Regions from separate parts of the Bacillus sp. UNCCL81 genome, predicted to be linked through region 1. Evidence: a T-box and tRNA genes for the amino acid it is inferred to sense, from the RefSeq annotation. Region 1 holds a T-box; the other holds one or more tRNA genes.
What was found. The T-box of region 1 lies ahead of metG (methionine--tRNA ligase). A T-box ahead of a tRNA ligase gene usually reads a tRNA of that ligase, here a tRNA-Met.

Region 1 (16,277 bases):
GGAGTAAAGTGATGTTGATTTCCATTACAGGATGCTCGCTTTCCATGGGGCGAGACCTGAGCCTCCTCGGCGTAGCCTGCGGGGTCTCAGGCTTCCCGCATATCCCATAGGAGTCGAGCATCCCTCCATTCCAATCAACTAATTCATCCAAAAAAGTTTACGTTAAAAACCTATTTTAATATCCTTTTCTTAGTGTAACATAACAGAATACTAATCAGTTTGTAAGACAATTGAGATTGAAAATCAATTCATAAACCAATCATCTATAAACTATTTATCTAAAATTGATCTTAATATTTTTAATTTCCAAAAAAACAATATAGTTTATTGATTTAAAATCGTTAATAAATATAAAAAATGAAGTATTTTAACATCAATAAATTTTCACTAAACTTTGTTGTCCTTATAGACTAGACCATTTTTTATTCAACACTCTGAAAAGAAGGATTATCAAACAAACACTTAGATAGTAGTTCCTTCTTCTACATCTAATACTCTGTCTAACCATTCATTAATCAGTAAGTTGAATAGGTTCTCTTGTTCTATTTGAAGATTATGGCCAGCTTTGTCTAAAATTGCAAATGATGCTCTTGGAAAATTTTCAAGAATAGTAAATGCGTCTTTAAATCCAACGACTGAGTCTTGTAGTCCTAATAAAAAAAGACTAGTTTTTTTAAACTTAATTTTATCTATATCAAATGAAAATCCGTAGTTATTCCTTATTTTAGATAAAAATTCTTGATCAGCGATTGAACATCCACTAACAATTTCATCTTTATAACGAACCCAAGTTTTTTCATCTAAAACTACGTTATTTGAACGAAAATCAGTTTCTTCAAGTTCATTTAATTGATTCAAAAAAGTTTTATCTTCGACTATTACGGTATGGTTTGGTAACGACCTTTTCTCAAATTGTGGAATAATCACTGGACAAATAAATGCAGCACCTTTAACTTTTTCAGGTCTATTTGCAATTATTCCTCGTGCTAAATATCCTCCGTAAGATTCTCCGGCTAACAAAAATGATTGACCCGGAATGATCGTATCGATAAATTTTAAGACGATATTCAGCATATCATCTGTCGTATTAATGTTTGTTCCGCCCTTAGTTTTACCCATACCTGGAAGGTCAAAATAAATCCTTTTATAACCGCTTTTCTTTGTAAAAATCGGTTCCATGCAACATTGCATTAACCTAGAGTCTGGGGTAAACCCATGAATCATAACGATTGGATTTCCTTCTCCCATTATTTCATAGTTTAAATCAACATTATTTATAGTACAAAACGGCAAATTGTGACCCTCCATTTTACAAATCTATTCATTTTTTTAAATTGAAGAGATATTAATATTATAAGGCAAAACAGCATGGACACCCTTAACATGGTTTACAATTTGAGTTATTCTCAAATCAACACAAACACTAGCTAAAGCAACAGCCTCTGTTTTTTCAATAGCATATAGCTCTTGAATTAACTCAACCATGCCATTTAATGCTGTTTTAGTTGCTATATTTAAGTCCTCATCAAAGCCAAATGTAAGCCACCCTGCTGGTGTGTTAGCTCGTGGCATACTAATCTGCATGTCCTCTCTTACTGTAAGAGTTAGATTCACTTTATCAAATGGAGATTCGATCGCTTGACCAGATACTTCACCATCTCCTTGTGCAGCGTGTCCATCACCCGCAGAAAAAAGTGCTCCTTCAACGGCTATAGGTAAATACAATGTACTACCTTCTACTAACTCTTTACAGTCTATATTTCCCCCACAATATCTCGGTGGTATAGTCGAATGAACACCTGATTCAGAAGGAGCTGTACCTAGGACTCCTAAAAATGGAGCGACAGGTACTGAAACTTCCTTATCTCTGATTTTAGTCTTCGCTGTATTGTTTTTTTCATTGATTAACCAATTTAATGTCACTTCTAGCTCTTCAGAAATACCTAATGCGTTATTTTGCCAATTCTTATTACCACCTGCACAATTCCAGCCATACCAGCCAGCTTTTAATTCGTTTATTTTAATTTCAAGTGTCATCCCCGGTTTAGCACCTTCTACAAAAAATGGACCAATCATAGGATGACCCCATTCTTCTTCCTTTTCCCTTGACTTGAATCTTACTCTTTCTCCATTTTGATGAGAATACCCCCACCCGATATCAATCGTATCAAATTCAATCGAATCACCAGAACGAATGATTTGAATTGGTTCATATACGTTACTAAAAGATGCATGCAAATGCTGATCTGATGTTTTAAATTTATATGTTTCTGGCATATTTACTCCTTCTTTCGACGCTCGATTTTATGTAAAAATAATTTAACTTTAATTAATTTCTGCGCGGAACTTCATTTCCCTTGTTTTAATTTAAAATTTTCATTACTTTTTTCCTATAAATCATATGATTTTCTCCATCAATTTGAATTGCATAAGACTTTCGGTGTATTGTATAGTTGAGATTTCCAAAATTAGGGATTTCTAATTTCATTATACTGGAGGAGTAATAATGGCAATAACTTTTAAACAAATGGTTGCAGAAGCACGTGACAATGTACAAGGAATCAGTTCAGCTGATGCTCGTGAAAAAATTAATTCTAATCCTGAAACATTAGTAATTGATGTTCAAGACGCAGCTGATGCAGGTGCATGTGGATTAATACCAAGCAGTTTGAATATCTCACTTGGCATGCTACCAATCCGTGCAGATTTAGAATTACCAGAACATTTACGCGAGCCTAAGTTAGCGGATCGAAACCGCCCTGTTCTTGTAACATGTGGTGCAGGTGGCCAAGCATCTTTAGGAGCATATTTACTTAAAAAAATGGGATTTACTGATGTAGCATATATTGATGGTGGTACTGCTGCGTGGAAAGCTGCTGGTTTTGACGTAGAATAATTCTCAGACTGCCCGCCAAACGCTCGCTTTCTTCGTTACTTCACCTGCCTGCGGTGCTCATTACCGACAATGGTAACTTCGCGCCTCGAAAGACAAACGTTTTCAATCAGTCTGAGTATCGAACTGTTTATGAATTTTTCAAACAACGTAAAAACTGCACCTTAAGTTACGATTTAAGGTGCAGTTTTTTTATTTTTTTAGTAAAGCATTTTCAATTGAATCTTTCTTAATTGAAAAATGAGAAGTATTATAAACTGCTTCTCCATTTTCAAAAATAAATAATTGAGGAGATTCATGTTTTATTGCCGTTTTCTCAGCAATATAGTTAGACAATTCTCTGTCATCTTGAACTTGTAAAAAATACAATGGTACATTCTCATATGCAGATGCAAATGCTAAAAATTCAGTATAAGCTGCATGACTAATTGGGCATGTTGTACTATGCTTTAAAAATACAAATTTCTCTTCGTTGTTAGTTATTTCATCAAACTGTTGAATCGTTGATATTCGATTTACCATTTCTCTTTTTTCCCTCACGCTTCGTTTTGTACTTTTCCCATAAATCCATTGCTGTATTTCCCCAATTTGCCAATTGGGACATTTTTTCAGTACTAACTTTTACCGTATTCGATACATTATTAGCAGTATCTCGTACTTTTTCATTCATTTCTGAGATTGTAACTCCGACTTCTTCGACTGATTTAGCTAATACATCAAGGGATTTTGCACGTTCACGCATATCTTTCGTAAGTTCGTTCGAATTATTCACAAAAATTTTAGCCTCATTTGCTAAATGATTCGAAGTATGTACTAATTGAACGGCTTCAACACAAACATTATGTAAATCTTTTTGTGTTTCAGCAATAGTAGACTCTACACCTCTAAATACCCTTTCTAGTCGGAATAAAGTACGACTTATAAATACAACTAAGATCACAAATGCAACTGCTGCGATTAATGCACTAATAGAAATTAAATCCATTCGAAAAAACCCCTTTCCTTCATAGCCTTCCACAAATTTAATCACTTATTTGGTATTATACTACAAATTTTACCAAACACTAAACTAGTCGTAAAACAAGTTTTCAAATTCTTTAGTAAAAAAAGAATACTTTAGTAAACAAAACTGACTAAATAGTTTACAATAGGTATATAGTTATAATTATTGGAGGGAATTTTCAATGAAAGATCCACGTATTTCAAAATTAGCTAAAAACTTAATCAATTACTCAGTAAAATTACAACCAGGAGAGAAAATCTTAATTGAAAACTTTAAGCTAGAAACTGAATTAGTTACAGCTTTAGTTAAAGAAGCATATGCTGCTGGTGGTTTTCCTTTCGTATCAATCAAGGATCATAAAGTAGATCGCGCATTATTAATGGGTGCTACTGAAGAACACTTTAATAAAGTAGCAGAATACGAAGCAAATGTTATGAAAGATATGGATGCTTATATCGGATTACGTTCAGGTGTTAATATTAATGAACTTTCTGATGTACCAGACGAAAAGACTAAAATCCATGGTAAAACTGTAGGCCAAAAAGTACATAGAGCAATTCGCGTTCCAAAAACTAAATGGGTTGTACTACGTTACCCAACTGATTCAATGGCTCAATCAGCAAAAATGAGCACTGAAGCATTTGAAGATTTCTATTTTAATGTATGTAATTTAGATTACGGTAAAATGGACAAAGCAATGGATGCTCTTGTTGAATTAATGAACCGTACAGATAAAGTTCAAATTAAAGGTCCTGGAACTGATCTTACATTCTCAATTAAAGATATCCCAGCTATTAAATGTGCTGGTGAAATGAATATTCCCGATGGTGAAGTATTTACAGCACCTGTTCGTAATTCAGTAAATGGTACACTTTCTTATAACACGCCATCTCCTAACAATGGATTTACATTTGAAAATGTTCAACTTAAATTCAAAGAAGGTAAAATTGTTGAAGCAACTGCTAACGACACTGAGCGTATTAACAAAATCTTTGATACAGATGAAGGTGCACGCTTTATCGGTGAATTCGCAATTGGTGTAAATCCATACATCTTACACCCAATGGGAGACATCTTATTCGATGAAAAAATCGATGGAAGCTTCCACTTCACACCAGGTCAAGCATATGATGAAGCTTACAACGGTAACAACTCAAATATCCACTGGGACATGGTATGTATCCAACGTCCTGAATATGGTGGAGGAGAAATCTATTTCGATGACGTTTTAATCCGTAAAGATGGTCTTTTCGTAATCGAAGAATTAAAAGGATTAAACCCTGAAAACTTAAAATAATCTTTAGAAAAAAGAACACATATTAAGCTATGTGTTTTTTTGTATCTATTGATATGATTCCATGTAAATGGCGGTATTATGACTGAAACTTGAAAAATAGAAGACAAGGAAAATACTCTTACAAGAATAAAAGACTGGGAGATTCCCAGTCTTCGTTTTTTAAGCAGCCTTTTTCCCGTTAGTCAATCTCTCAACTAACATGCTTACAGATAAATCACCTGTCGCATTTAACATTGTTGCAGGTGGGTCAATTATCGTACTAATTGCCGCAAGAATTGGTAATGATTCTACCGGTAATCCAAACAGAGAAAGAATTAACATTTCCCCGATCATTCCACCATTCGGAATTGCTCCCATTACCATACCTACTAGTAAAGCAATACCAATTGTTACAAGATAAATATTCAAACCGGAGAAATTCATTCCAAATACACCAAAGGCAAAGGCAATTTTTACTACTCCACCCATAACAGATCCATCTTTGTGTAATGCACTAGCTAATGGAATAACGGTCTCTCTAATGTTTTTAGATACGCCCATTTTTTCAGCTGACTCGAAATTTGTTGGAATAGTTGCCGCACTACTACAAGTACCTAAAGAGGTTAACGTTGAAGGTAATACATTTTTCCAATAAATTTTAAATCCATAACTACCACCGGCCATATAAGCAATAATACTATAAACGATAAAATAAAATAGAATAGCAGTTACATAATATAAAACGAAAACTCGCTCATATGAACCTAGTAATTCCTTTCCGTATGTTGGAACAAGATAAGCAAAATAAGCTCCAAGTCCAACCGGTGCAAGATACATAATATAGTTAACCATATTCATAATTACTACATTAGCACTTGATAATAATTTTTTAACAATGTCTGCTTTATCGCCAGCTTTATTCGTTGCTAAACCAACTAATACAGCAAATACAATAATTGCTAACATATTGCTTCTTGAAAACAAGCCTGAGAAATCATTCACCGTAAATGTATTTACAATTTGCTCCGCTACTGATACTTTATCAGTTGCATCTGGCTTAACAATTGGGATATTAACCCCATGTGCAGGTGGATAAACTTTCATAACAACAAGCATTATGATCGCTGCAATAATACCTGTAAATAAAAATACCCCTGACATATTTCGCATAATCTTACCGAATTTTTCTCCTCCACCATTTGCAAAGCTTGAAGCTACAGAGAAAAATACAAGCGGTACAACTACTACGAATAATAAGTTTAAAAAGAAATCCCCTATTGGCTTAAGGGCAACTCCTACGCTTTCAAAATTATAACCGATGACTGAACCTATGATGATACTACTTAGTAAAATCAAAGGGAAAGCGTAATTTCTAAATGAAAAATTCATAAGCTTCCTCCTAATATAATTGCTATTTGTAGTATACCGAAAATTTGATAGTTTGTACCCCAAATTTTTAATAAAACCTTCATTTTTCTACATAAACATACAAAAAAGAACACTTTGTATGATCTACAAGTGTTCTTCTTTTATTAAAATTACGAAATACTGCCTATACCTTTGCCCGTATTCCAATGCTTTAATCCTACTTTTTTTGATCTTATTATCTTAAGACTTCATCAAAAGCAGCTGAAACTTTTTCAAACTCTTCTTCTGTTTCTATATCGTAAAACTCGCCATCTTCTTCGACTCTTAGGAAGAAAACGTCAATATCCTCTTCACTTTCCTTTTCTACTTCTTCTAGTAAACCTACTGCTATGTATTCATGACTTTCGATCGTAATTGAGCCTAGTACTTCGTAATCTTGCTCGTCTCCTTCATCATAGCTAAGTGTAAGAATTTCGCCTACTTCAATCTTTTCCATAAATCTTGACCTCACTTATTTCAAATTCATTTTGCATAAAGAAAAACCTTTATGTTCCTTTAGTGTAACAGAATGATGCAAAACGTTAAATTGTAAATACACTAAAAGCTTTTCTAAATCGTTCTACTTTTAAACCATCTTTTTCTGGAGAATCGATTTTAGTAAAAAAAATTGATTTTTAAAAATTCACATGAATATTTTTACCAACGCTGTAATAAGATTTAGAACAACCAATTCTTAAGTTTCTTTCAAGTTTATTAAGTTGGACAAGCCTATGTCTTCAAATAGTAGATATTTTCTATATTTAGGGAGGATTATTGAATGTCAACACTAATAACGGGTCAAGAAAAAACTAGAAAAAAAACTGTCAATTTTAAATCATTCTTTCAACGTTTTACTAAAAACCATTTAATTGATGAAACGCCATCACAACTTTTACATAATGAATTAAGAAGCTTACAAAAACTTTTAGAGCTAAAAGAAATTAATTTTATTTATGCCGATCCCGAATACATTGATGTGGCTATTATGGAATTAGAAGCTATACGTACAAAATACAGCATTACTGTTAGACAATTAAAGGAAATACAGTCTGCTAGTGTTGTATGAAAAAAAGAGATAAATAGCATATTAGCTATTTATCTCTTTTTCTATGTTTTTCCCTATAATTACAATTTTCCTAATTAAGAACTGACCTCATACTTCGTTTCGTATGTCTTAACTTTTTTAAATACATTGACGAAAATCGTTAAGCATGGAAGAAGCCATAAGAATATTGCATAAGGTAAATACTCATGTAACTTCATATTAATGACTGTACTGCTCATGATTGCAAGAACATTCCAAGGGATCATAGCTGGAAATAATAAAGTTGTATCTGCCATTATCCGAGCCAATTCTTCTTTGTTATATTTATTTGACCAATGCGTTAAAAAAGAGCGCCCTGTTAAAATAATTGGCATCGTTTGGTTACCTGCTATTACACATATCACAGCAGTAGCACCAATTGTTTTCAAAGAATCGGATAGCATAGAAGTCGAAGTTTGAAGCCATTTATCCAACATAGGCTGAATGATATTAAGCTCCTCCAATAACGCATTATAAATTCCTGCTACAGCAATGAACAATAACAAGCTATACATATGACTTAGCCCTCCACCAAGTCCATTAATTCCGTTCCAAAAAGCATTCACAATTTTACTAAAAGAGGTTCCATTAAACAAAGCTATTAAACTTCCAGACAAAATACTTATGACATACGAGTAAATAATATTGATTCGAAATAAAACAAGTACAACTAATAAAATCGGTGGAATAAATTGAATGAATGAAATATTCTTATTGCTCACGATTTCGTGATGTGTCTGAGTAATTCCATTCGCAAACTTTAAATCCATTACGCTGAAAAATAAGATTGTTACGATTACAGCAGTAATTGATGTAAAAAGCATCGCTTTACCTTGTTTTTTGACAGTTGTTTCAAGTATATTAGCTAAAAGTTGATGTGCGCTTGAAAAAGGTGACGTTCGATCACCAACAAATGCACCCGAAATTACCGCTCCGGCCGATATTTCCACAGGTATATGTAGTAGTATCGCACTACTAATAAGAGGAACTCCTAAGGCACTCAATGTTCCAATCGACGAACCCAAAATCATTGAAAAAATCATCGTCGTTAGAAAACAAAACACAAAAAAGTGATGTGGATTTATTGCATGTAAAGTAATCGAAACCATCGATGTGATCGTTCCTGATAAATACCAAGATGGAAGTAAAAAGCTAATTAAAAATAAGATAAAGAGAACAATTTTAACTTTTCCCATCCCCTGATAGCTTAACTTCATAATATTTCTAACTTCATATCCTCTTTTTAAACTTAATACAATTAAAAAAATTAACCCTGGTAAAATTCCAAAAACTAGCGAGATATGTAATATGACGGAACTAATAATTCCAATCAAAGTTACTAATATTAGGAAACTTGCCTGTTTAACTGAAAATTGATTCTCCATCACTTTCCCTTCCTTCAAACAGATTTATTACACTAAATTGATTAAATATCATTCATTAATTATATAAGCTTTCATTTAATAATACACTTATATTTCAATTAAAAAGCACTACTTCAACTTTAGAAGTAATGCTTTTGCACTAAAATATAGATGCTTTTAACTAAAATGTAAATCCGTTCCATATTGAACTAATTTTAATTTTCGTGCGACTGCCTGAGATGCATAATTATCCCAAGAGGTACTATACAAAGCAGTTCGTCCTTGTCCTTGGATGTCCGCAGCCCATGCATTTGAAACGATTAATCCATACTCTTTCCCACGAAAATCCTCGAGTGTATATACGCTTGCTTCAGCAGCTTCGGCTGATTGTCTGGCACTACAGCAAATCGACACGGCTATGTCATTTTCAATAATTGCATAACAAGGCTCTTTAAATTCTAGCTCCTCATATGTATAAGGAAAGTTTGGTAATAAAAATTGTTTATTTGCCTGGGTAATTTTTATTGCTTTCGATGATGCTTTGCCAACTGTTTGAAATACATATGCCGGCCCTATCCATAAACGATCTATCTGATGAGTTTTACTTAAAATCTGCATGATATTTACTAAAGGTATACTAGGGTCCGTGTCTAAGGATTTCTCTAATTCAATTAGTTCCTCATTTTTAAGACAATCTAAAAACCTTTTCACATTTCCCATTTTGGTGCTTCCTATATAAAATCGTGGTGCGCTTGTGTATGGTGGTTCATTTATTTGTGTTATTTTTCCAACTTCATTGTGTTTAAATAATACGTTAATATGCATTTCCATAAGTTCTAGCTCTGATTTCAAAAGGAATCCCCCTAGCTTCAAACTAGTTAATTTACATACTTCAAATTTCTTTTTACTCTATCTTTTAATTTTTACAAATGTTCCTTTTTCAGACTTTTCAATTGCGATCTTATTCATTTTTGCAATGTTGTCTGATAAAAGAGATGATTGTAGAACAGTTTTTCCGTCTAATGATACAGGCACATCGATAATCCTTCTTTTACCTTTTCGATGAATATCATAATCCTGATCGTTTTCTTCAAGCTCAACTTTTTCATATAAACTGTTTATTAATTCTAGAATTTCTTTATCATTACTTTTTTGCATTAATTTCATAAACTGCATATCATCCAATAATAAATCGTTTAAATTAATAACTTCTTTTTGTAATGCAAGTTTTATAATCTTTGCAAGTGAATCGTAAGAATAGATGCTGATCGGACCTAAAAAATAATCAATAGCAAGCTTATAATAAATCTTTGTAAACCACTCTGCCATCTCAATAGAGTTTACGCAGACTTCTCCATTTACAATAATTAATGAATTTAAAAATGCTTCAATTTCATTTTTAGGTGTTCCAAAATATGTATGCATATCTCTAATGGTATAATCTATTCGATCTGCACATAGCTTCGGAAGCTCTTTTTCAAGTATTTCCCATTTATCTATATCAAAAATTTCTTTAATATCGATATGATATTTTTCAAGTATAGAAGGGATCTCCGAATCTAAAATTACTTTTTCAAAGATTGTTTCATGATAATTTTCTTCACTTAAGTCAAAAACAAAATCAATAACATGAGAAAATGCCGTATGTGAAACATCGTGTAATAATCCAGCAATTTGTTCCTTTACAGAACCCCCTAACCTTTTTATTAACAACATTACGCCAATTGAATGTCCATATCGAGTTCCATTAAAATGTTGATCCACTAAAAAGGTAGCACCAGCTTGATGAATTTTTTTTAACCTTTGAATTGGTTTTGTCTTTATTAATTCAACAAGTACTTGATCAATATTGTATTGTCCATATAGTTCATCGCTCAAAAACATACTGTACTCCTCTTCATTTTATATTTGAAATTCCATCTCTTTAACATAAACAGCATTTCCAGTAATTTCTATATCATAAGTCGACTTTACTCTTTTTACATTTACTTTTACACGTCCGTCTTTCTGAATTTCCGTTCCTTGTTCAACAATTAATTCCAGAGTATCAATAACATCATTATGAATATAATTAGCATAATAAGCTCCTAAAATCCCAGAGGCAGTACCTGTAACCGGATCTTCAATCGTTCCAGAAAATGCAGAGGAAAAATGGCGAGCATGAAAATCTGCATTTGAATCGTATGTTTCTAAACAAAATGGATGAACGGACGCTTTTGGAATTTCGGTCAAAATACTAGGAAAAAATAGATTATTAGGTTTCATATTTTCAAACGAAGATAATTTTTTTATCGGTAAAAGTAAATTCCAGGCACCAGTACTTCCATAAAGAGTTGGTAGACTTTGATCGATTTCTTCTACACTAAGACCAATTGAGGACGCTACATCATCAATGGAGCCTTTAAACTCTACAAACTCTGGTGTTTTTTGTTTCATCGTTATGTAGATTTCATTATTCGAATGATGAATCTTGATCGGCAAAATCCCAGCCTTTGTTTCGATCGTTAACTCACTTTTAAACTCAATTAGCCCTCTAGTTACTAATGCATATATTACTGCCACTGTCCCGTGACCACATAAATCCATTTCATGCCCAGGTGTAAAATAACGAATTTTATGATCAGCAACTTTCGAATTTAATAGAAATGAAGTTTCATTAAATCCCACTTTTTTCGCAATATCCTGCATTTCATAATCAGTCAAAGAATCACAATCTAAAACGACTCCAGCTGGATTTCCTTTATTGGGCTTTTTACTAAAAGCATCATAATGGTATACAGTAATATTTTTCATTTTCTCACCTCTTTTTTGTAACTTAGTTCTCTACTATCAGTTTAAAAATAAACTAATTTTATGAGATTGTTAGAATAGTGCCTTATCTTCAATTATTTAATAATATACATTAATAAACTAATTAAATAAAACGATTACAATTTCTATATGAAAGTTCATTTTCCCAATATTTTTAATTTTAAAAGTTTGATAAAATAATATTATTCATTAAAATTTTGGAGGAAAATATGTCATTATTCATTACAGCTTTCGGAGGAAAACTTTTACTTTGCTTAGCCTTTACCTTAATATGCTTCTTAATTGCATGGCCTGTCGGATTATATTTCCGATACAAAGATGCACAGAAAATGAAAGAAGTATTGCGTGACCAACCAATCAATCGACGCAATTACTGGCTTAAACAATTCTTAAAGTTAAGTATAGCAATTATAGTTTTATATTTTATATCATTTTTAATTGCACTTTATTTTGATATGCCATTTTCATCTACTGCACCATTTGTTGGTCTATTTGCTCTATTACTCATGCTTTATATTAAATTTGCTCCACGTACAACTGGTGAAGCAACACCTGATATTGATGGATGGCATACAACATCTGTGATCATTGATCCTGATGAATATTTCACTTCAACAGGAGCAACAATTATTTTTGGATCTCTTATATTTACAGCCTTTGAATTTATCAGCGTTCTATATTAAAATCTTCAGCATTTATTTTATATTTTTTCCTTAAGGAAAGCATTAATGATCACACTGATTATTAATGCTTTTTTCATTACTTTTTTGATTGGTTATTTAACAGTTCTAATTCTTCCTCTATTTTACCTACATCAATTCTTTCAAAAAGGGGCCTTACTTCGTTAATTTTTACTAAAACCGGAGAAATTTCCCTCCATTCGAAGTTTGCTAAATTTAGCATTTCTTTTATTTCATTACTCGAAAAAGGTAGGATTGGATGTAAGATTTGCGCCAGGTTTGCAATAGCATATATACAACTCACCATCGTGTTATGACACTCAATCAAATTTTCCTTAACTTGTTTCCAAGGCGCAGCTTCATCAAAATATTTATTTGCAGATCGAATAAATTCAAATACTTCCTCTATAGCTTTTTTGAAGTTAGCCGATTCAATATGCGAACCAACAGACTTATAAAGCCCATTAATATCAAATCTAATTGTTTTTTCAATTTCCCCTTCTGGAACTACACCATTATAGTATTTTTCAATAAACTTTAATGTACGATTTACAAAATTCCCATATGCGCCTAATAGTTCACTATTATGACTATAAATAAATTCCCTCCAAGAAAAATCAGTATCTCTATTTTCTGGAGCATTTATTGTTAAAAAATATCGTATTGAATCTGGATGATATTTTTCGATTAGATATGGTACCCATACAGCCCAGTTTTTACTAGTGGACAGTTTTTTCTTCTCAAGCGTCAAATATTCGTTTGAAACGATATGAGTTGGAAGAGCCTCTTTTTTTAAACCAATTAAAATAGCTGGCCAAATAATTGAATGGAACGGAATATTGTCTTTACCGTGAATATAATATGATTTTGTTTCTTTTTTCCAAAAGTTAGTGTCATCTTGATTCGTTCTAAGTGCCCATTGTTTACTTGCCGAATAATAACCAGACACTGCTTCGATCCACACATAAATTTTCTTCTTCTCGTACCCTTTTACTGGTACGCTTACTCCATTTGGCAAATCCCTTGATACTGCTCGGTCATGAAGCCCTTCATTTAAATACCGTTCTGTTAATTGGATAGCATTCGAACGCCAGCTTCCACTCAATTTAGCAAAATCAAGATATTCCTTTAGCTCATCTTGTAATTTGCTTAATGAAAAATAAAAGTGCTCTGTGTTTTTTACGGATGGAGGATTTCCACATAACTTACATGTTTTATTTAATAAATCTAAAGGATCTAATATAGCAGAGCAATAATCACACTGATCTCCACGCGCATGTTGACCACAATTTGGACAATTTCCTTCTACATAACGATCTGGTAAGAATTGTTCAAATTCTTCACAATAGCATTGTTCAATTTCTTTTTTATAAATTAACCCATTTTGTAATAAAGTTAAGAAAATTTCTTGTACAGTATTATGATGATGCTCTGCGTCTGTCCTAGTATAAAAATCATAGGTAAATCCTAATTTCTTAAAGTTATCCTCGAATTCATGATGGTAACGATCTGCAATTTCTATATAGGTTACATTTTCTTGTTTCGCTTTAATAGCAATAGGTGTCCCATTACAGTCACTTCCTGAAACGTATAATACATTTGCTTTTTTTAAACGAAAATATCGAGCTAGAATATCACCTGGCAATAAAGCTGCAATATGCCCCAAATGTAATGATCCATTTGCATAAGGCCAAGCTCCTCCAATAAAAATATCCATTCCAATTCCTCCTAATTTATAAATGCAAAAAACCTCGCCCCTATCTATAAAAGATAAGGACGAGGTTTACAATCCACGTGGTACCACCTTAGTTCACAAAGTATTTGCATACATTTGTCTTTGCAAGTACGAAAAGCATAAAAATGCTTATATACTGTGACTTTGGTAACAAGTGCCAACTCTTGTCGTAGCCTACTAATATGACATATACGTTCAGTACGAAGCTCCGAGGCCATTGTTCAAATAAGTATTCTTGCTTCTTTTCAGCTACCGAAGCTCTCTGTAAAAAATAACATTATTCTACTTTTCCTCTTCATTGCTTTTATTTAAATGTTAAAAAGATTTTATAAAAAACATATTGAAAAGTCAAACTATTTCATAACGATTAAAGATATTAATATAGTATAAGTTATAAATTAAAAGTTGATTCAATTATTTGTCGATATTAAAAATGTTTAAGAGTGAAGGAATTCTCAGGAATAAAGTTAAATATATTCAATTATCAAAGCTTTAGGAGGAGAAGAAATGTCAAATTGGAAGACTGCATTATTTGAGTTACAAAAAACAGATATGTCTTTTTCAACATTTAATGAAGTAAGAGCTGAAAACTTAGACTTTAATAATGTAAGCTTGGCGAATTCAAAATTTACAAATGCAAACATGAGAAACCTCGAATTGAATGACGTAAATTTATTCGGAACTCGAATTTCAGATGTTAATTTATCTAATACAAAAATAACAAATGGTAATTTAAGAGACTTAGTTATTAATCATGTTCATTTAGCTGGAACAATCTTCCGCAATATTGTCATTCCGGAAAATCTAAATCTTGACGATTACTCAAATTCTATTAAATTTGAGAAATGCAATTTAACAAATAGTCAGTTTACCGACTGTGATTTAAGTCATGTCGAAATCAATAATTGCAATTTAACAGGATTGAAAATTAATGGCATTTTAATTGAAGATTTGTTAAAGAGTTATAGTCAGAGAAAATAATTATTTCATAAAAAAGGATGTAGTCAATTTCAACGCGCAATAAAAAAAGAATCTTTAATCAGATTATTTTTCCACTCTGTTGAATAAAAACCTTGTCTATTAAATTACCAAATTTTCGTAAAAGGAGTAGGATGATGTTGATTTCCATTACAGGATGCTCGCTTTCCATGGGGCGAGATTCTTTAGCCTTCCCGCTAATCCCATAGGAGTCGAGCACCCCTCCGTTCCAATCAACTTATTCATCAAAAAAAGTATGCAATAAATCCTAATCAAATAACCTTTACTTAGAGTAACCTAACAGTTGTTTATTAATCAGTTTGTAGGTTAATTAATATCGAACATTAAATACTAATCAATTGAATATACTTTTCTAAAAATTAGCTCATAAAATTTTTAACTACTGATAAAACATTACTAGTGTTATTAGAATCATAAAATTGCTCAAACATATTAACATTTAAAACCATAAATAGAACATCCAAAAAATGATAATTTCATCATTAATAAATGTTCATTTAATGTCCGTGTTCCCTATTGACCATTTTATATTTCAACACACTGAAAAAAAGAATCTTAATCAGATTCCTTTTTCGTTTCTATGGTAACTTGCTGTGTTATTAATGATCGTCCAGTACAATATTTCTGTTTCCATTCCCTGTTAACTGGGCTTCGAACGCGTCAATTATATGCAAAAATCGATCTGCTTCTCTAAATACATGGTCTGCTAGCAGTGGATGAATGATACTTTTAATTCTACAAGCTTCTATTAGGTCGCGAGCTGTTTTCTTAAAATCCCTAAGTGATTTTACCGATACTCGGTTTTCATCAAGGAATTGGTCAAGTATCGGAACAGTTTCCGATTGTGGTCTCATTGATTCTAAATCTACGGCTTGGTAGAGAAGTTGATCAAAATCATGGCTAAATTCCCTCGCTTGATCTACTAGTTTTCTTTCTGATGGATCTAATAAATGTCCGATAAATTTTGCATGGTCTGCCATAATTCTTAAAAAGAAAACATTTTCCTGAATAATTGCAGCAGGTAG
Region 2 (16,277 bases), on a different contig from region 1:
TTACAGTGATTCGACTGGCGGCTGGACAGCATTCGAGTTGAACACACCTGTATGGGGAGATAGTTATACTTTACCTTTTAGTTTAATGGAAAAATTAAATGCGCCTGTATTAAATATCGGACCGTTCGGAAAAGATGCCCATAAGTTAACGGAGAGATTACATATTAGAAATGCTTTTGAAGAAGTGCCTTATATAGTAGAAGAAGTGATTCATATGATTAGTAAAATGAGATGACATAAAGTAAACCTTCTAAAAAAGAAGGTTTATTTTTATTTAATATTCTATTTCTTCAATATCCTTTGCCTGAGGAAGTGGTTGGTTATTTTTTTGGCTCTGATTTATATTATTTATTTCGTCTTCTCTTCTTTCTCTTATATTGCTGTTTTGCTTTTCGCGATTTTTCAATTTATTTGCTCCCTTCACTTCGATTACAGTTAATTTGTGCAAAATTAACTAATTTATTAGAAGTTTTAGGAGTAAAGGGAGTAAAAGGGAAATATTCAGGTATGGCAAAATCGTTTAACCTTTTATTTCTGCTTTTTGATTAAATAGATTATTAAAAATGGATTGCCACTCATTTTGACTTTTTATTTCAGTTAGACAGATTCTATGATTTTTCGTTACTTTTAATTGGTGATCTGATAATGAAATTCTTCCTTCTTTCGTTAATAAGTTGACGATTTTATATTGGGTGAAAATTGTTTCATTACTAGTTTGGAAGTATAGAAATTGTTCTTCGAATTGTTGGAGCTGTTTTGGGATAGTTGAAATGAAAAGTAAATCCTTCCAAATTCCACTGAATTTTTGAAGTATGAAATTCGAATCGTCTTGTTTAATCATTCGATAGGATCCATTTGAATCTGAGTATTCATAATGGTCACGAAGCAAGAGTGGTTCTAAAAAACCGCCACCAATTCCTACGTCTGCGAGATAGTTTTGATTGTCAATTTTGACTAATATTGATAAATGTGAAAATTCGGGATTCCAACACTGTTTTTCTTCATTCCAAAATTTAGTTGAAATAAATGATACATTGAAACCTAATTCCTGTAGAACTGAAAAAAGTAATGAATTCGTTTCAAAACAAATCCCACCACGCTTACCATTTGCTATTTTTTTCATAATTTCAGAAGGATTCATTGAGAGCGGTATTTGAGAAATAATATCGATATTTTCAAATGGTATTGAAAGTAAGTGGTGTTTATGAATTTGTTTTAATGAGGAATATGAAATTGTTTGGGGTTTATTTAAACGGATGTGTTTAAAATATGACTCAATTAGCATGAAATCCTCCATAAAATTTAATGTAAATAGTAAATATAATGAGTATACAATGAGGATTGTATAAAAAGTTAAAAATAAGAGAAATAATTTAAAATTTTCTAAAATCATAGTTGACACATAGGAATAGTCTGTTTATTATTAAGCTTATATAAAAAATCAATATGGCTGATTGGAAGACCAAAGGCCCTTAACTATTTTCATTAGTTAAGGGTCTTTTTGCACTTTAAAAAGGATAAATTGGCAGCGATGAGGAGTACTCGGCGTAGTGGCCAATTATAGGAATAAAGTATAAGTGCAACTACGTCTCTGCCTTCGCCTAAAAGGCTAGGCAATCGACGAGTTTTCTTTACATTTGTGCCTTAAAGGGGAGATTTTAATGTGTTGAAGTGTAGAGGTGGGTACAAATAAAAATCGGAAAATTGAAATTGAGAGGGGCAGATTATTGTGGGGGCAAAGAAATGGGTTATTAGTTCAGTAGTTGTTGTATTAGCAGTTTCGGGAGTATTGTATGCGACCTTGAAGGATGATAAATCTGAGGCTACTAATACTGAAGCGGCAAATAAAAAAGTGGAATTGTTAAATGTTTCTTATGATCCAACTCGTGAATTATATGAAAATTATAATAAAGCTTTTAGTAAATATTGGGAAAAAGAACATCACCAAACTGTAACAATTAAGCAGTCTCATGGTGGTTCTGGAAAGCAAGCTAGAGCAGTAATCGACGGTTTAGATGCTGATGTAGTTACACTAGCTCTTGGATATGATATTGATTCGATCAATGAAAAGGCACAACTAATATCCCCTAATTGGCAAAAAGAATTTAAATACAATTCAACTCCTTATACATCAACAATTGTTTTTTTAGTAAGGAAAGGAAATCCGAAAAATATTAAGGATTGGGATGATTTAACGAAAAAAGGAGTTCAAGTCATTACTCCAAATCCAAAAACTTCGGGTGGTGCAAGGTGGAATTATTTAGCTGCTTGGGGCTATGCAGACAAAAAATATAATGGCGATGAGAAAAAAGTAAAAGCGTTTATGAAGAAATTATATAAAAACGTTCCAGTATTAGATACTGGTGCACGTGGTTCAACAACTACATTTGTTGAAAAAGGAATTGGAGATGTGTTAATTGCATGGGAAAATGAAGCATTACTTTCAGAGAAGGAATTAGGTGAGGGGAAATATAAAATTGTATATCCTTCGATTAGTATTCTAGCTGAGCCACCTGTTGCGGTTGTTGATAAAAATGTGAAGGAAAAGAAAACCGAAGAAGTAGCAAAGGCGTACTTATCTTATCTTTATAGCAAAGAAGGTCAAAAGATCATCGCCGAAAATTATTATCGTCCAAGAGATAAAGAGATACTCGCTAAATATAGTGAACAATATCCTAGCCTGCCACTGTTAACAATTGATAAAGATTTCGGAGGATGGGGTAAAGCTCAATCGAAGCATTTTGATGATGGTGGAGTATTTGACCAAATTTATCAATAATCACGTAAGTGGAAAATAAGGAGGACATTGGACTTTATTGGGCGTTTTACTAGAGCTTAAGCCAAGTCTTCTTTATTTGATTTTTATTTTAAGGAGGATTGACAAAATTTGTTTAAGAAGCAGAAAAGAATCCTACCTGGATTTGGATTAACATTTGGATTTTCAATATTATATATAAGTTTTTTTATTTTTCTTCCGGTATCGGTGCTGTTTTTGCATTCTTTCGATATAGGTTGGTCAAAATTTATAAAAATTGTTAGTGAACATAGAGTACTAATGTCTTATAAAGTAAGTTTTGGAACTGCCTTTATTGCTGCGATTATTAACGCTGTTTTTGGTTTATTAGTAGCTTGGGTGCTTGTACGTTATCGTTTTCCTGGTAAACGAATTGTAGATGCATTCATTGATTTACCTTTTGCATTACCGACTGCAGTTGCTGGTATTACTTTAACTACATTGTATTCTCCTGATGGTTGGGTTGGTAAATTTTTCTCTTTCAAAATAGCTTATACACCACTTGGGATTATTATAGCTCTTACATTTATCGGGTTACCATTTGTAGTTAGGATGGTTCAACCTGTTCTTGAAAATTTTCAAAAAGATGTTGAGGAAGCAGCAGCAAGTCTAGGTGCAAACCGTTTTCAAATTTTTTGGAAAGTAATTTTTCCGGGGATTTTACCAGCATTATTGACTGGATTTTCTTTAGCATTCGCAAGATCCTTAGGTGAGTATGGGTCTGTCGTGTTTATTTCGGGAAATATGCCAATGAAGACTGAAATTACACCCTTGTTAATTATGACAAAATTAGAGCAATATGATTACTCGGGTGCAACCGCACTTGCTGTTGTGTTATTAGTAACTTCTTTTTTACTCTTATTGATCATTAGTATTTTTCAAAGATACGCAAATCGTGCTTTTGTTCAAGGGGGTAAGGGTTAAGAATGGAAAGAGAATTTAAGATTGTGAGAGAACTAGAAGTGAATGCTAATACTGATAAAAGAGCAAAATTGAACGGCAATACGATTCAGATCATGTTAATTAGTATTGTCATACTTTTTTTAGCGTTATTTTTATTTCTTCCATTAGTTTCAATTTTTATAAAGGCCTTACAAGATGGTTTTGGAGTTTATAAAGAAGCGATTGTAAATGATGAGACGTTAGCAGCAATTAAATTGACGTTTTTGGTAACGATTATTACGTTACCGCTTAATGCAATTTTTGGTGTTTCGATTGCCTGGGCTACAACGAAATTTAATTTTAAAGGAAAAAATATATTAGTAACTTTAATTGAACTACCTTTTGCAGTGTCGCCAGTTGTAGCAGGATTTTTATTTGTTCTATTATTTAGTCCGAATAATGGGATTTTTGGTGGTTGGTTAAAGGAACATAATTTGAAAATCATTTTTTCAACACCTGGAATTGTTTTAGCAACAATTTTTGTCACTTTGCCTTTTGTTGCGAAAGAATTAATTGCGGTTATGCAGGCAACAGGCAGTGCTGAAGAAGAGGCTGCGCTAACTTTGGGTGCGAACGGATGGCATATTTTTTGGAAGGTGACACTTCCGAAAATTAAATGGGGACTTTTGTATGGCGTTATATTATGCAATGCAAGAGCGGTTGGAGAATTTGGTGCTGTATCTGTTGTATCTGGACATATTCGCGGCGAAACAATTACAATGCCACTTCAAATTGAAAATTTATATAATGAGTACCAATTTCCACAAGCATATACAGTTGCGTCACTCATGTCCATTTTTGCGATTCTGACATTAGTTATTAAAAATATTATTGAATGGAAAGTTCTAAAGGAAGAGAAACAATAGGAGAGGATTGTATGTCAATTAAAGTTTCAAATGTAATGAAAAGTTATGAAAATGAAACTGCCTTAAAAGGAATTGATTTAAATATTAAAAAAGGGGAATTAGTTGCTTTATTAGGTCCATCTGGGTCTGGTAAAACAACATTGTTGCGAATCATTGCCGGTTTAGAGAATCCAGATTTGGGTGAAATATTTTTTGAAGATCAGGATGTAGCAAATGTGCAAGTGAAAGAAAGAAATGTAGGATTTGTATTCCAGCATTATGCTTTATTTCAGCACATGACTGTTTTTGAAAATATTGCTTTTGGTTTGAAGGTTAGACCAAGAGCTACACGTCCTTTAAAAAGAAAAATTAATGAGAAAGTGATGGAATTACTATCTTTAGTAAAATTAGAAAGCTTTGCAAATCGATTTCCTTCTCAATTATCTGGTGGCCAAAGACAACGTGTTGCATTAGCAAGAGCATTGGCTGTTGAACCAAGTGTATTATTATTAGATGAACCATTTGGGGCATTGGATGCAAAAGTGAGAAAGGATTTAAGAAGATGGTTACGTAAACTCCATGATGAAATTCATATTACGAGTATATTTGTAACGCATGATCAAGAGGAAGCACTTGAAGTTGCAGATCGAGTTGTCATTATGAATGGCGGGACGATTGAACAAATCGGAACACCTGAGGAAGTTTACCATACACCAGCAAGTCCGTTTGTTTATGATTTTCTTGGCAAAGTAAATTTATTTCATGGAAGGATAAATAAAGGAAGCTTAATAAGTGGAGGATTAGAAATTCCGTTACCAGAATTAGTTGAACATGAACATAAAGAACATAATGAGGTTACCGGTTATGTTCGTCCTCATCAAATTACAATCGAAAAGTTTGAAACAAATCAAACGTCGATCAGTGCAATCGTAACCCATATTCATGCTGTAGGACCAATCGTATATGTGGAGGTTCTACGAGAGGATACAAATGATTATGTTGAAATTGAACTCATGAACGAATTATTTTACGAGCTAAATATTCAACTTGGAGAAAGGGTATTTGTCCGTCCAAATGAATTGAAGGTATTTATTCCTCAAGATTATTCGATCTGACAAGATTAGAAAAGTATAAAAAAGGTTAAGGAGCAATGTCCTTAACCTTTTTGTTATTATTAACCTTTTGCTGCTTCTAGTTCAGCTAGTTTTTCTTTGGCAATGATGTCGATTTCGCGTTTTAGTTCTTCAACCATTGTTGCTTCTGGTACTTTACGTACGATTTCCCCGTGACGGAATAGTAATCCTTCACCACGAGCTCCAGCAATACCGATATCTGCTTCACGTGCTTCACCAGGACCGTTTACTGCACATCCAAGAACGGCAACTTTAATTGGTACTTTTAATGTTGAAATGTATTCTTCAACATCATTCGCAATACTAATTAAGTCAATTTCAATTCGACCACATGTAGGACATGAAATTAATGTCGCAGCATTTGATGATAAACCGAAAGATTTAAGTAATTCTCTTGCAACTTTTACTTCTTCAACTGGATCTGCGCTTAATGAGATACGCATTGTATTTCCGATCCCTTTACTAATGATCGCACCTAAACCAGCGGCACTCTTAACAGTACCAGCAAACAAAGTACCTGATTCAGTAATACCTAAATGTAAAGGATAATCGAATGCTTTTGAAGCTTTTTCATAAGCTTCAATTGCTAGGTTTACATCTGATGCTTTCATCGAAACGATGATGTCATGGAAATCTAAATCTTCAAGGATTTTAATATGATGTAATGCACTTTCAACCATTCCATCAGCAGTTGGGTAACCATATTTCTCTAAGATTCGTTTTTCTAATGAACCAGCATTAACACCGATACGAATCGGAATTCCTTTAGCTTTAGCAGCATTTACTACTGCTTCAACCTTTTCTTTACGACCGATATTACCTGGATTAATTCTTATTTTATCTACTCCGCCTTCAATTGCTTTTAAGGCTAATTTATAATCAAAGTGTATATCTGCAACAAGTGGTATGTTAATTTGTTTTTTAATATCAGCGATTGCATTTGCAGCTCTTTCGTCTGGTACTGCCACTCGAACAATCTGACATCCAGCTTCTTCAAGTCGTTTAATTTCTGCAACTGTTGCTTCAACATCGTGTGTTTTTGTTGTAGTCATACTTTGGATCGAAATTTCATTTGCTCCACCAACAACCACATTACCTACTTTAACTGCACGTGTTTTACTTCTATGTGTAATTTCGTTCACGAGTAACTCGCTCCTTCAAAAATAACTTTATTTCTATTTTGTATAAATCTACATTATCATATTTTCTTCATGATTACTCATTTTATCAACTGGTTCTAAAGAAATATATCACAAATTTTATTTTTGTGGAGAGTAAATTGGGAATTTATATGATTTTCCACTTTGAATTTTAGTAGGTGAAAGACCATTGTTTAATGCACTAAAATCTTTTGTAATTTGGCTAATTGGCTGGTTAAAATCGGGGTTAAGGTCTTCGATAATTCCTAAAACAGTGTCACCGTTTTTAACTTGAATTTTTTCATATTTTGGAAGTGAGATTGATTTTGTTTCAGATTTTGTTTCAGATTTTGTTGCTTTTGCCACTGTAGCAATATGTTTAGTTGGGATCGTCCCTACTTGTAAATCAAAGAATATTATATATGCAAGCAATAAAGAACCAAGTAAAAAAGCTATTTTTTTCATTAATAATCACTCCTTTTGTAGACTATATGCTTGTCCACAACGAATATTCCTATTAGGAGCTTGGACTAATAAATATTTTAGCAAAAAAAAGAAGTGTGAAACACACTTCAGTAAACATTATTTTTTAGTTGGTAAATTTTTAATTGTTAAAGTGTACATAACAACTGTTATTAAAATAAAAATTAATGTTTGGAATGGTATATTGATTTTCAATAATCCTAGCAATAAATAGATAACAGTCGGTAGTGTTAAGCTATATGAAACCATTGCAAAGCGTTGTCTAAAGGGTAAGTGCTTAGTCGACTTAAATAAAGCTGTTAAAAACGCTAATAATGTAGCAACTATAAATATGAAGATACAAGATCCTAAATAAAATAAGAAAAATAATGCGATTAAAAATACTGGAAGAGCTTCTTTTATATTTTTAATAAAATTTGAAACGTCTGCTTTGTTTATTTTTTTAGATTTTAATGAAGGGTAAGGGAAATCTTGCTCGCCTTTATCATTTTTGATAATTACTCTATTTTTTAAAACAACAACAGTAAATTGTTCATTTTTTAATTTTGAAGGAATAACTGTTTCATTTGGATAAAAAGCATATTTATAATCGCCGATATTTCGTTCGAACGGCGTATTATCGTTTATTGATATAGCTCCTTTGTTTAAAGAAATTGAGTGGATATTATCTTTAAGCAAATGAGAAACATTGTTCACCTGAAGCTTCACGTTTTTTTCAAATGAAAAGAAACCCGGAAGAGTATATAAAATTGCAAGTAGGAAAAGAAAAAAGATTGTTTTACCGATTTTTTGGAGTCTATATCTTGATATTGTTTTTGGAGAGTATAAACTAAACCAAAATTGTTTAAATATATTCATAAACTCATCCTTTCTTATTTAATGTTATTTCACTTCCCGAAATTTATTATGTAACTTTCGGGCTATTTTGTATATTATAATCTTTTTTTGGTAATTGAATATTAAACTTTAATTAAAATGATAAGAGTAAATAAGAAGAGTAAGACAATGGTTTTAAGAATTGTATTTAAGCTTGGCTTTAAACCCCTTTAAACCAATTTATTTTCACTAAAAAATAGTTATTATAAATTAATAATAAAAAAATAATAAAAAGTGTTGACGTCTAGTTTGAAACATGGTAAATTAAATATTGTCTTAAGGACAACAAGAATTATTCCGCAGTAGCTCAGTGGTAGAGCACTCGGCTGTTAACCGAGTGGTCGTAGGTTCGAACCCTACCTGCGGAGCCATTTATATATTTTGGCGGTGTAGCTCAGCTGGCTAGAGCGTACGGTTCATACCCGTGAGGTCGTGGGTTCGACTCCCTCCGCCGCTACCAATATTTTATTATGGAGTAATACCCAAGTCCGGCTGAAGGGATCGGTCTTGAAAACCGACAGGGGTGTAACAGCCCGCGGGGGTTCGAATCCCTCTTACTCCTTAATTAGTGAAAAAGTCTTCAACTATCATGTTGAAGACTTTTTTCGTTTTAGTTTTTAAATTAATAAAGGATGATTTTAATGCTTACGGTCCAGAATAATTTTTCTTCCAAAAATTAATCTTTTTTACTTTCTTTCCCTTTTCTGAGCATTACTATTGAAATCTTTCAGTATATTTGATAACTTTAAATTGAAATTCACTATTATCTTTGGGAGGAAATAAAAAATGTCAAAATTTGAATTACCACAATTACCTTATGCTTATGATGCATTAGAGCCACACTTTGATAAAGAAACAATGAATATTCACCACAATCGTCACCACAATACATATGTAACAAACTTAAACGCTGCTTTAGAAGGTAAAGAAGTAGCTGCTTCTTCAATTGAAGAATTAATTTCAAACTTAGATGCACTTCCAGAAGGTATCCGTACAGCTGTACGTAACAATGGTGGTGGACATGCTAACCATAGCTTATTCTGGACTTTATTAACTCCAGAAGGCACTGGCACTCCAGTTGGAGAAGTTGCTGAAGCAATTAACGCTAAATTCGGTAGCTTAGATGAGTTAAAATCTGCTTTCACTCAAGCTGCATTAACTCGTTTCGGTTCTGGTTGGGCATGGTTAGTAGTAAACAATGGTGAGTTAGAAGTGACTAGCACAGCTAACCAAGATTCACCATTAATGGAAGGTAAAACTCCAATCTTAGGTTTAGATGTTTGGGAGCATGCTTACTACTTAAACTACCAAAACAAACGCCCTGACTACGTTGGTGCATTCTGGAATGTAGTTAACTGGGAAAAAGTAGAAGAATTATACCAAGCTGCTAAATAATTTATAAAAAATGAACACTACTTAATTTATTTAAGTAGTGTTTTTTTTTATGTTTAAAAAAGGATAAATTTTCATTTACTCGGAAAACTAGTTCATGAGACAAAGGAGAGTTTATTATGAGTAAGTGGAAATTTTTATTAGGTGACGTAGATTTAAATAAAGATTTAATTCTTTTACTAAGTGTCGGTGGATTGTTTACTCTAGCGACCGCTTTATCTAGCACATTTGTAAATGTTTATTTGTGGAAGCAATCAAATAATTATTTACCAATTGCTTCGTACCAATTTTCGATCGCATTTTTTCAAGCCCTTACATTCGTTATAGCAGGCAGATTAGCTAAAACAATTGATCGAGTAGTCATTTTAAGGGCGGGTATTTCTTTTTTGGCAATATTCTACATAGTCGTTTTACTTTTCGAAACGAAGACATTATTAGCAACAATTTTGATTGGAGCGATTTTAGGAATTGGAAATGGATGTTACTATTTGGCGTTTAACTTATTAACGTTTGAAGTTACTGAACCTGAAACTAGACAATTTTTTAATGGTTTTTTAGGGCTAATTAATTCGTTCACGGGAATGCTTGGCCCATTTATAGCCGGAGCAATTATTTCTTCAATGATTGGAAATAAAGGTTATCATTTTGTGTTTCTTGCTGCTGTTATTTTATTTATATGTGCAGTGGTCTTAAGTTGCTTCTTAGTTAGACGGGAACTTGATAGTGAGTTCAATATTAAGCGTGTCATTCAGGAAAGAAAATTAAATGAAAATTGGCGGAAAGTAACTTATGCTAATTTCTTTCAGGGGATTCGTGAAGGGATTTTTATGTTTGTTATTTCAATTTATATTTTCTTATCAACTGGAAGTGAATTTGCTTTAGGGAAATACGGATTAATTACATCGTTAATTAGTTTTATTACCTATTATATTGTTACAAGAATAATAAAAGAAAATTTTAGAATGAAAGCTATGTTTATTGGTGGTTTTTTACTATTTTGCGCCGTTTTTGTAATCGCTTTTAAAGTTTCGTTTCCTTTATTAATTATTTACGGTGCAATAATTTCTTTAGCATATCCAATCATTTTAGTACCTTACTTATCTTTAACATATGATATAATAGGAAAATCGTATAAGGCCAGGGAATACAGAGTGGAATATATCGTCATACGTGAAGTGTATTTAAATAGCGGTAGAATGTTTTCTATTGCCGTCTTCATTGTGTGTACATCACTATTCCAACCCGAACAAGTTATTCCATTATTAATGTGTTTATTTGGTGCAGGACACTTTTTGGTCTATTTCGTAATGAGGAAATTAGAATATAAGCATGCTTAAGTATTGTCATTAAATTGTCAAAAACTAAGCAGTGATTCCTTTTCCAAATCATTAAAATATTTATATGTAGAATTAGTAATTGTAGAAAAAAGAGGAGAAAAAATGAATAAGCCTAAGAAATATAAAATTACATTACCAACACGACTGAATACACTATTTTTTCTTGTGTTTGTCTTATTTTCTTTTTTAATTCTAAGATTAGGTGTCGTACAAATTGTTAAAGGTGAAGACTATAAATTAGAATTAGAGCGTACAGAAAATATGACGGTCGATCAAGCTGTACCAAGGGGGAAAATTTTAGATCGTAACGGAAAGGTTGTCGTAGATAATACGCCTTTACGTACAATTACGTATACAAGAAAAAAAGGGACAACTTCAGGTGAGTTATTAACAATGGCTACAAAGTTAAAAAGTTACCTAAAGATGCCAACTAATAAAATAACTGAACGAGATAAAAAAGATTATTGGTTATTAACAAATCCTGAAGATGCAAAAAAATTAGTATCAAAAGAAGAAGATAAAACATTAAAAGCTCAAAATAAAGATGATGACGCTGCTTACAATAAAGCTTACTATAATTTACAGCTTGATAAAATCACAGCAGCTAATATTAATTCACTTAGTGCAAATGACTTACAGATCCTTGCAATTTACAAGCAAATGAGTGCTGGTTATGCACTAACTCCACAAACAATTAAAAGTGAGGGAGTTACTGAAAAAGAATATGCAACAGTTAGTGAACATTTGGACCAGCTTCCAGGTGTGGATGTAACGACAAATTGGGAAAGAAAATATGTTTATGGTGATACGTTCCGAACAATTTTAGGTAATATTACTTCTGAAAAAGAAGGATTACCTGCTCAAAATGTCGATTATTATTTAGCGCGTGGTTATGACCGTAATGATCGAGTTGGAAAAAGTTATATTGAAAAGCAATATGAAGATGTTTTACGTGGTACAAAAGGTAAGGCACAAAATGTTATTGATTCGAATGGAAATGTTGTTGATACGAAAGTGATTACAGAAGGGGAACCTGGAAGTGATTTAGTACTATCAATTGATATGGAACTTCAAGGTAAGGTTGATGAAATAATTAAAGATAGGCTTTTACAAGCAAAAGCAACGTCAAATGGTCGATATTTAGACAGAGCATTTGTTACGATGATTAACCCAAAAACGGGTGAAATTTTAGCTATGTCAGGAAAGCAAATTGTTAAAGACAAAAAGACAGGCAAAAATAAAGTTGTCGACTACGCAACAGGAAATCTTACTTCATCTTATGAGATGGGTTCAACAGTAAAAGGTGCAACTCTTTTAACTGGTTATCAAACAGGGGCAATTACTCCAGGTCAAAGGCAATTCGATACACCGATTAAAATTGCAAGTACACCAGTAAAAGCGTCATATAAAAACTTCGGATGGATTAATGATTTAGATGCACTAAAGTATTCATCAAACGTTTATATGTTCCGAACGGCTATGGCCATTGGACATGCACATTACGTAGAGAATAAGCCTTTAGATATCGACGTAAAAGCATTTGATACATTCAGAAATAGTTTCAGTCAATTCGGACTTGGTGTTAAAACGGGAATTGATTTACCAAATGAAGCAATTGGATTTAAAGGTGTAGACAAAAGTCCAGGTTTCCTTCTAGATATGGCGATCGGGCAGTATGATACTTATACGCCACTTCAATTAGCTCAATATGTATCTACAATCGCTAATGGCGGTTATAGAATTCAACCGCATGTTGCAAAAGAAATAAGACAGCCTTCTATAGGTGAAGATACTGGTGTTATTAGAACAGAAGTAAAACCAAAAGTATTAAATCGAATCGATATGAAACAATCATACATCGATCATGTTAAACAAGGTTTGATCAAAGTCTATAATGAGACTGGTGGTACTGCTCACAAATACTTCATAGGCGTAGACTATAAAATAGCCGGTAAAACAGGTACAGCCCAATCGGTATACGATGGTCCAGATCGTAAAAAATACAATGGGCCTGTAAAAACTTATAATGAGACATTAATGGGTTATGCTCCATATGACGATCCTGAAGTTGCCTTTGTAGTAGTAGTTCCTTGGTTACAAACTGACCAAGCGCCAGTAAATAAATACATTGGCCGAGATATTATGGATGAATATTTTAAATTGAAAAAAGAAAGACAATCAATTTATAATGACGAACCAAAAGACGTTTTAGATAATCAAGACAATCAAAATAGTCAAGATAACCAAGATACTCAAAATAAAAATCAATAAGAAGAGAAGGGATTAAACCCTTCTCTTTTTTATTTGGAAATCTCCTTTTCTACACCCCTCCTGCACATTCTGAACGTATTTACATAATCTTTACATTCGGTTAAAACAGGTTTAATAGTTTGAGAATATGATTATTCATGTAAGTACTAATGAATTTTAACGATTATAAAGTTTATCTATTGTTTAGTTAATATTTTATATATCAAAAATAGAAAGCTTCCTTTAGGATGAGAGGGGATCGAAAGTTATGACAATGACATTAAATAGAGAGAATATTATTAAAAATGATGACCTTGAAGAGACAAATACAAACGTGAAAAAATCAATTGTATATGATACTCAAGATTTAAATTTATGGTATGGACAAGATAAAGCATTAAAAAATATAAATTTAAGTATTTATGAGAATGAAGTTACTGCGATTATTGGACCTAGTGGTTGTGGTAAATCAACTTACTTAAAAACGTTAAATCGTATGGTTGAGTTAGTTCCTACAGTTCGAACAGAAGGGAAGATTCTTTACCGCGAACAAGATATTTTCGATAAAAACTATCCTGTAGAAGAATTAAGAACACGCGTAGGAATGGTATTCCAAAAACCAAATGTATTCCCTAAATCAATTTGGGAAAACGTTGCATATGGACCAAAAATACATGGTATTAAAGACAAAGCCACATTAAATCAGATTGTTGAAAAAAGTTTAAAAGGCGCAGCAATTTGGGATGAGGTTAAAGATCGTTTACATGAGAATGCTTTTGGTCTATCAGGAGGGCAACAACAACGTTTATGTATCGCACGCTGTTTAGCAATCGAGCCAGATGTCATTTTGATGGATGAGCCAACGTCAGCGCTAGATCCTATTTCAACATTAAAAGTTGAAGAGTTAATTCATGATTTAAAGAAAGATTTTAGTATTATTATTGTTACGCATAATATGCAACAAGCAGCTCGTGTTTCTGATAAAACTGCTTTCTTTTTAAGCGGTGAAGTAGTTGAGTTCTCAGATACAAATAAACTGTTCTCAACACCTAAAGATAAACGTACTGAAGACTACATTACTGGACGATTCGGATAATAGAAGGGAACAGGTAAAAAGAGATGAGAAATCAATTTGAAGCAGACTTAAAATCATTACAAGAAATGATTATCGAATTAGCTGAGAAAACAAAAAAAGCAGTCATTAAAAGTATGGAGGCATTTCGTACTGAAAATATTGAACTAGCTTTAGAAGTAATTGACGAAGATGATCGCATCAATAAATTAGAAAAAGAAGTAAATGAATTAATTTTAGTCATTATTACAAGACAACAACCAGTTGCTGTCGACTTAAGAAGAAATTTAACTGCTATCAAGATTGCTCATGATCTTGAACGAGTTGCAGATTATGCAGTAAATATTGCAAAATCGACAATTCGTATTCGTAGTCGTCAAGAAAACTTACCATTAGAGAATATAGAAAAAATGCATGAACTTGGCTTAGACATGTTAACAAAAGCTTCAGAAGCATATCGTACAGAGGATTTACAAGCAGCTAAAGAGATTGGTGAAATTGACGATATTGTTGATGAATTATATGGAACAACTGTTAGAACACTAATGTCAAGCATTGCAGATTCTCCTGAGCATGTATCTAATATCATGCAAATGGCATTTATTTGTAGATATCTTGAAAGAATTGCAGATTATGCAACAAATATTGCAGAGAATATTTATTATTTAGTTAAAGGGAAACATTATTTATTAAATCAATAAAACAGTCAAATAAGATAAAAGGGTGTTCAGACAAAATTTACCTGAATGCCCTTTTGTCATATTTATGTAATATTAAGCATACTTCTTTAACTAGTATAAGATATTGAGGTGGTAATAAATGAAGGTTGTTATTTTAGCTGGAGGATACGGTCAAAGGCTTTTACCAATTACTAACAACATTCCTAAGCCACTATTACCAATCGCAAATAGAGCGGCAATTGAGCATTTAATATTACATTTAACTAGACTTGGGTTTAATGAATTTATTATTCAGCTTCATTATATGTCCCAAGCTATAATCGAGACGATCAATGCAATGAAATTAAAAAATGTTTCAATTGATTATATTATAGAAGAAAAAAGTTTAGGGTCTGCTGGTTGTTTAAGACTATCTAAGCATTTTCTTCATGAACCTTTTCTATTAGTGAATGGTGATATTTTATTTGACGGTGATATTAGAGATGCATTAAAAACTCATTTAGAAAGTAAAAGTAAATTTTCTATGATTGTAAAACAAGTTGACAAGTGTGGTTCATACGGAAATGTAAAAGTAAAAAATGGACAAATAATCGATTTTATAGAAAAGCCGAATGAAGGTAGTGAAATTAGTAAATTAGTTAATACTGGAATTTATATTATAAATCCTGAATTATTATATCTAATTCCAGAAAATCGTTATTTTGACATTAGTAATGATCTGATTCCATTAATGTTGAAAAATAATATCTATTTAAATGCTTTTCATTTAAAAGGTTACTGGATTGATTATGGAACACCTAGAAGATTTGCGAAGCTAAACGTAGATTGGATTGAAGAGAAATTAAACTTACCTATTCCTGCTGTTCAAATATTACCGAGAATCTTTCTAGGTGAGCATGTAACGATAAATAATAATGTTAAGATTGTTTCTCCCGTTATTATTGGAAATGATGTTACGATTGAAGAGAACTGTGTAATTGGCCCATATGTGTCGATTAGTTCTAATATTCGAATCGATTCAGGCAGTGTATTACATCATCAAGCTGTCTTTCAAAAATATACTCTGAATTATGAGAATAAGTTTGTACATAATTCAATAAAAAAAATATCAAAAGAAATACATTGAATCAATAAAAACTATGGAAATTATCGCGAAAGAATGTTATTATATACAAGTCTGATTATGTCACTATGTCAGGAGGGAAAATAAAATGCGCGTAAATATTACATTAGCATGTACAGAATGCGGAGATCGTAACTACATCACTACTAAAAATAAACGTAATAACCCAGACCGTCTTGAGCTTAAAAAATATTGCCCAAGACTTAAAAAA

Region 2: it encodes a tRNA-Met, which carries the amino acid that the T-box ahead of metG (methionine--tRNA ligase) is inferred to sense. The anticodon was not compared.

Annotation. Positions count from the first base shown of each region.
Region 1 is NZ_FOMF01000007.1:94,347-110,623, forward strand. Features, by position in the region: gene BM319_RS16115 (alpha/beta fold hydrolase) at 463-1,293, opposite strand; gene BM319_RS16120 (acetamidase/formamidase family protein) at 1,330-2,277, opposite strand; gene BM319_RS16125 (rhodanese-like domain-containing protein) at 2,507-2,896, shown strand; gene ytxJ (bacillithiol system redox-active protein YtxJ) at 3,086-3,415, opposite strand; gene BM319_RS16135 (DUF948 domain-containing protein) at 3,381-3,878, opposite strand; gene BM319_RS16140 (aminopeptidase) at 4,078-5,193, shown strand; gene BM319_RS16145 (dicarboxylate/amino acid:cation symporter) at 5,353-6,561, opposite strand; gene BM319_RS16150 (DUF1292 domain-containing protein) at 6,776-7,036, opposite strand; gene BM319_RS16155 (hypothetical protein) at 7,358-7,645, shown strand; gene BM319_RS16160 (Na+/H+ antiporter NhaC family protein) at 7,720-9,048, opposite strand; gene BM319_RS16165 (GNAT family N-acetyltransferase) at 9,205-9,879, opposite strand; gene BM319_RS16170 (HD domain-containing protein) at 9,937-10,911, opposite strand; gene BM319_RS16175 (PhzF family phenazine biosynthesis protein) at 10,930-11,820, opposite strand; gene BM319_RS16180 (hypothetical protein) at 12,048-12,521, shown strand; gene metG (methionine--tRNA ligase) at 12,598-14,235, opposite strand; T-box leader at 14,288-14,561, opposite strand; gene BM319_RS16190 (pentapeptide repeat-containing protein) at 14,761-15,234, shown strand; gene BM319_RS16195 (DUF2935 domain-containing protein) at 15,852-16,277, opposite strand, start outside.
Region 2 is NZ_FOMF01000011.1:114,302-130,578, reverse strand. Features, by position in the region: gene BM319_RS20475 (M20/M25/M40 family metallo-hydrolase) at 1-235, shown strand, start outside; gene BM319_RS25155 (hypothetical protein) at 275-406, opposite strand; gene BM319_RS20470 (arylamine N-acetyltransferase family protein) at 521-1,285, opposite strand; gene BM319_RS20465 (sulfate ABC transporter substrate-binding protein) at 1,727-2,779, shown strand; gene cysT (sulfate ABC transporter permease subunit CysT) at 2,888-3,718, shown strand; gene cysW (sulfate ABC transporter permease subunit CysW) at 3,721-4,602, shown strand; gene BM319_RS20450 (sulfate/molybdate ABC transporter ATP-binding protein) at 4,614-5,696, shown strand; gene ispG (flavodoxin-dependent (E)-4-hydroxy-3-methylbut-2-enyl-diphosphate synthase) at 5,756-6,856, opposite strand; gene yqfZ (protein YqfZ) at 6,974-7,318, opposite strand; gene BM319_RS20435 (DUF1189 domain-containing protein) at 7,436-8,194, opposite strand; tRNA gene BM319_RS20430 (tRNA-Asn) at 8,509-8,583, shown strand; tRNA gene BM319_RS20425 (tRNA-Met) at 8,596-8,672, shown strand; tRNA gene BM319_RS20420 (tRNA-Ser) at 8,685-8,774, shown strand; gene BM319_RS20415 (superoxide dismutase) at 8,999-9,607, shown strand; gene BM319_RS20410 (MFS transporter) at 9,724-10,941, shown strand; gene BM319_RS20405 (peptidoglycan D,D-transpeptidase FtsI family protein) at 11,044-13,212, shown strand; gene pstB (phosphate ABC transporter ATP-binding protein PstB) at 13,466-14,287, shown strand; gene phoU (phosphate signaling complex protein PhoU) at 14,311-14,964, shown strand; gene BM319_RS20390 (nucleotidyltransferase family protein) at 15,083-16,069, shown strand; gene rpmG (50S ribosomal protein L33) at 16,155-16,277, shown strand, end outside.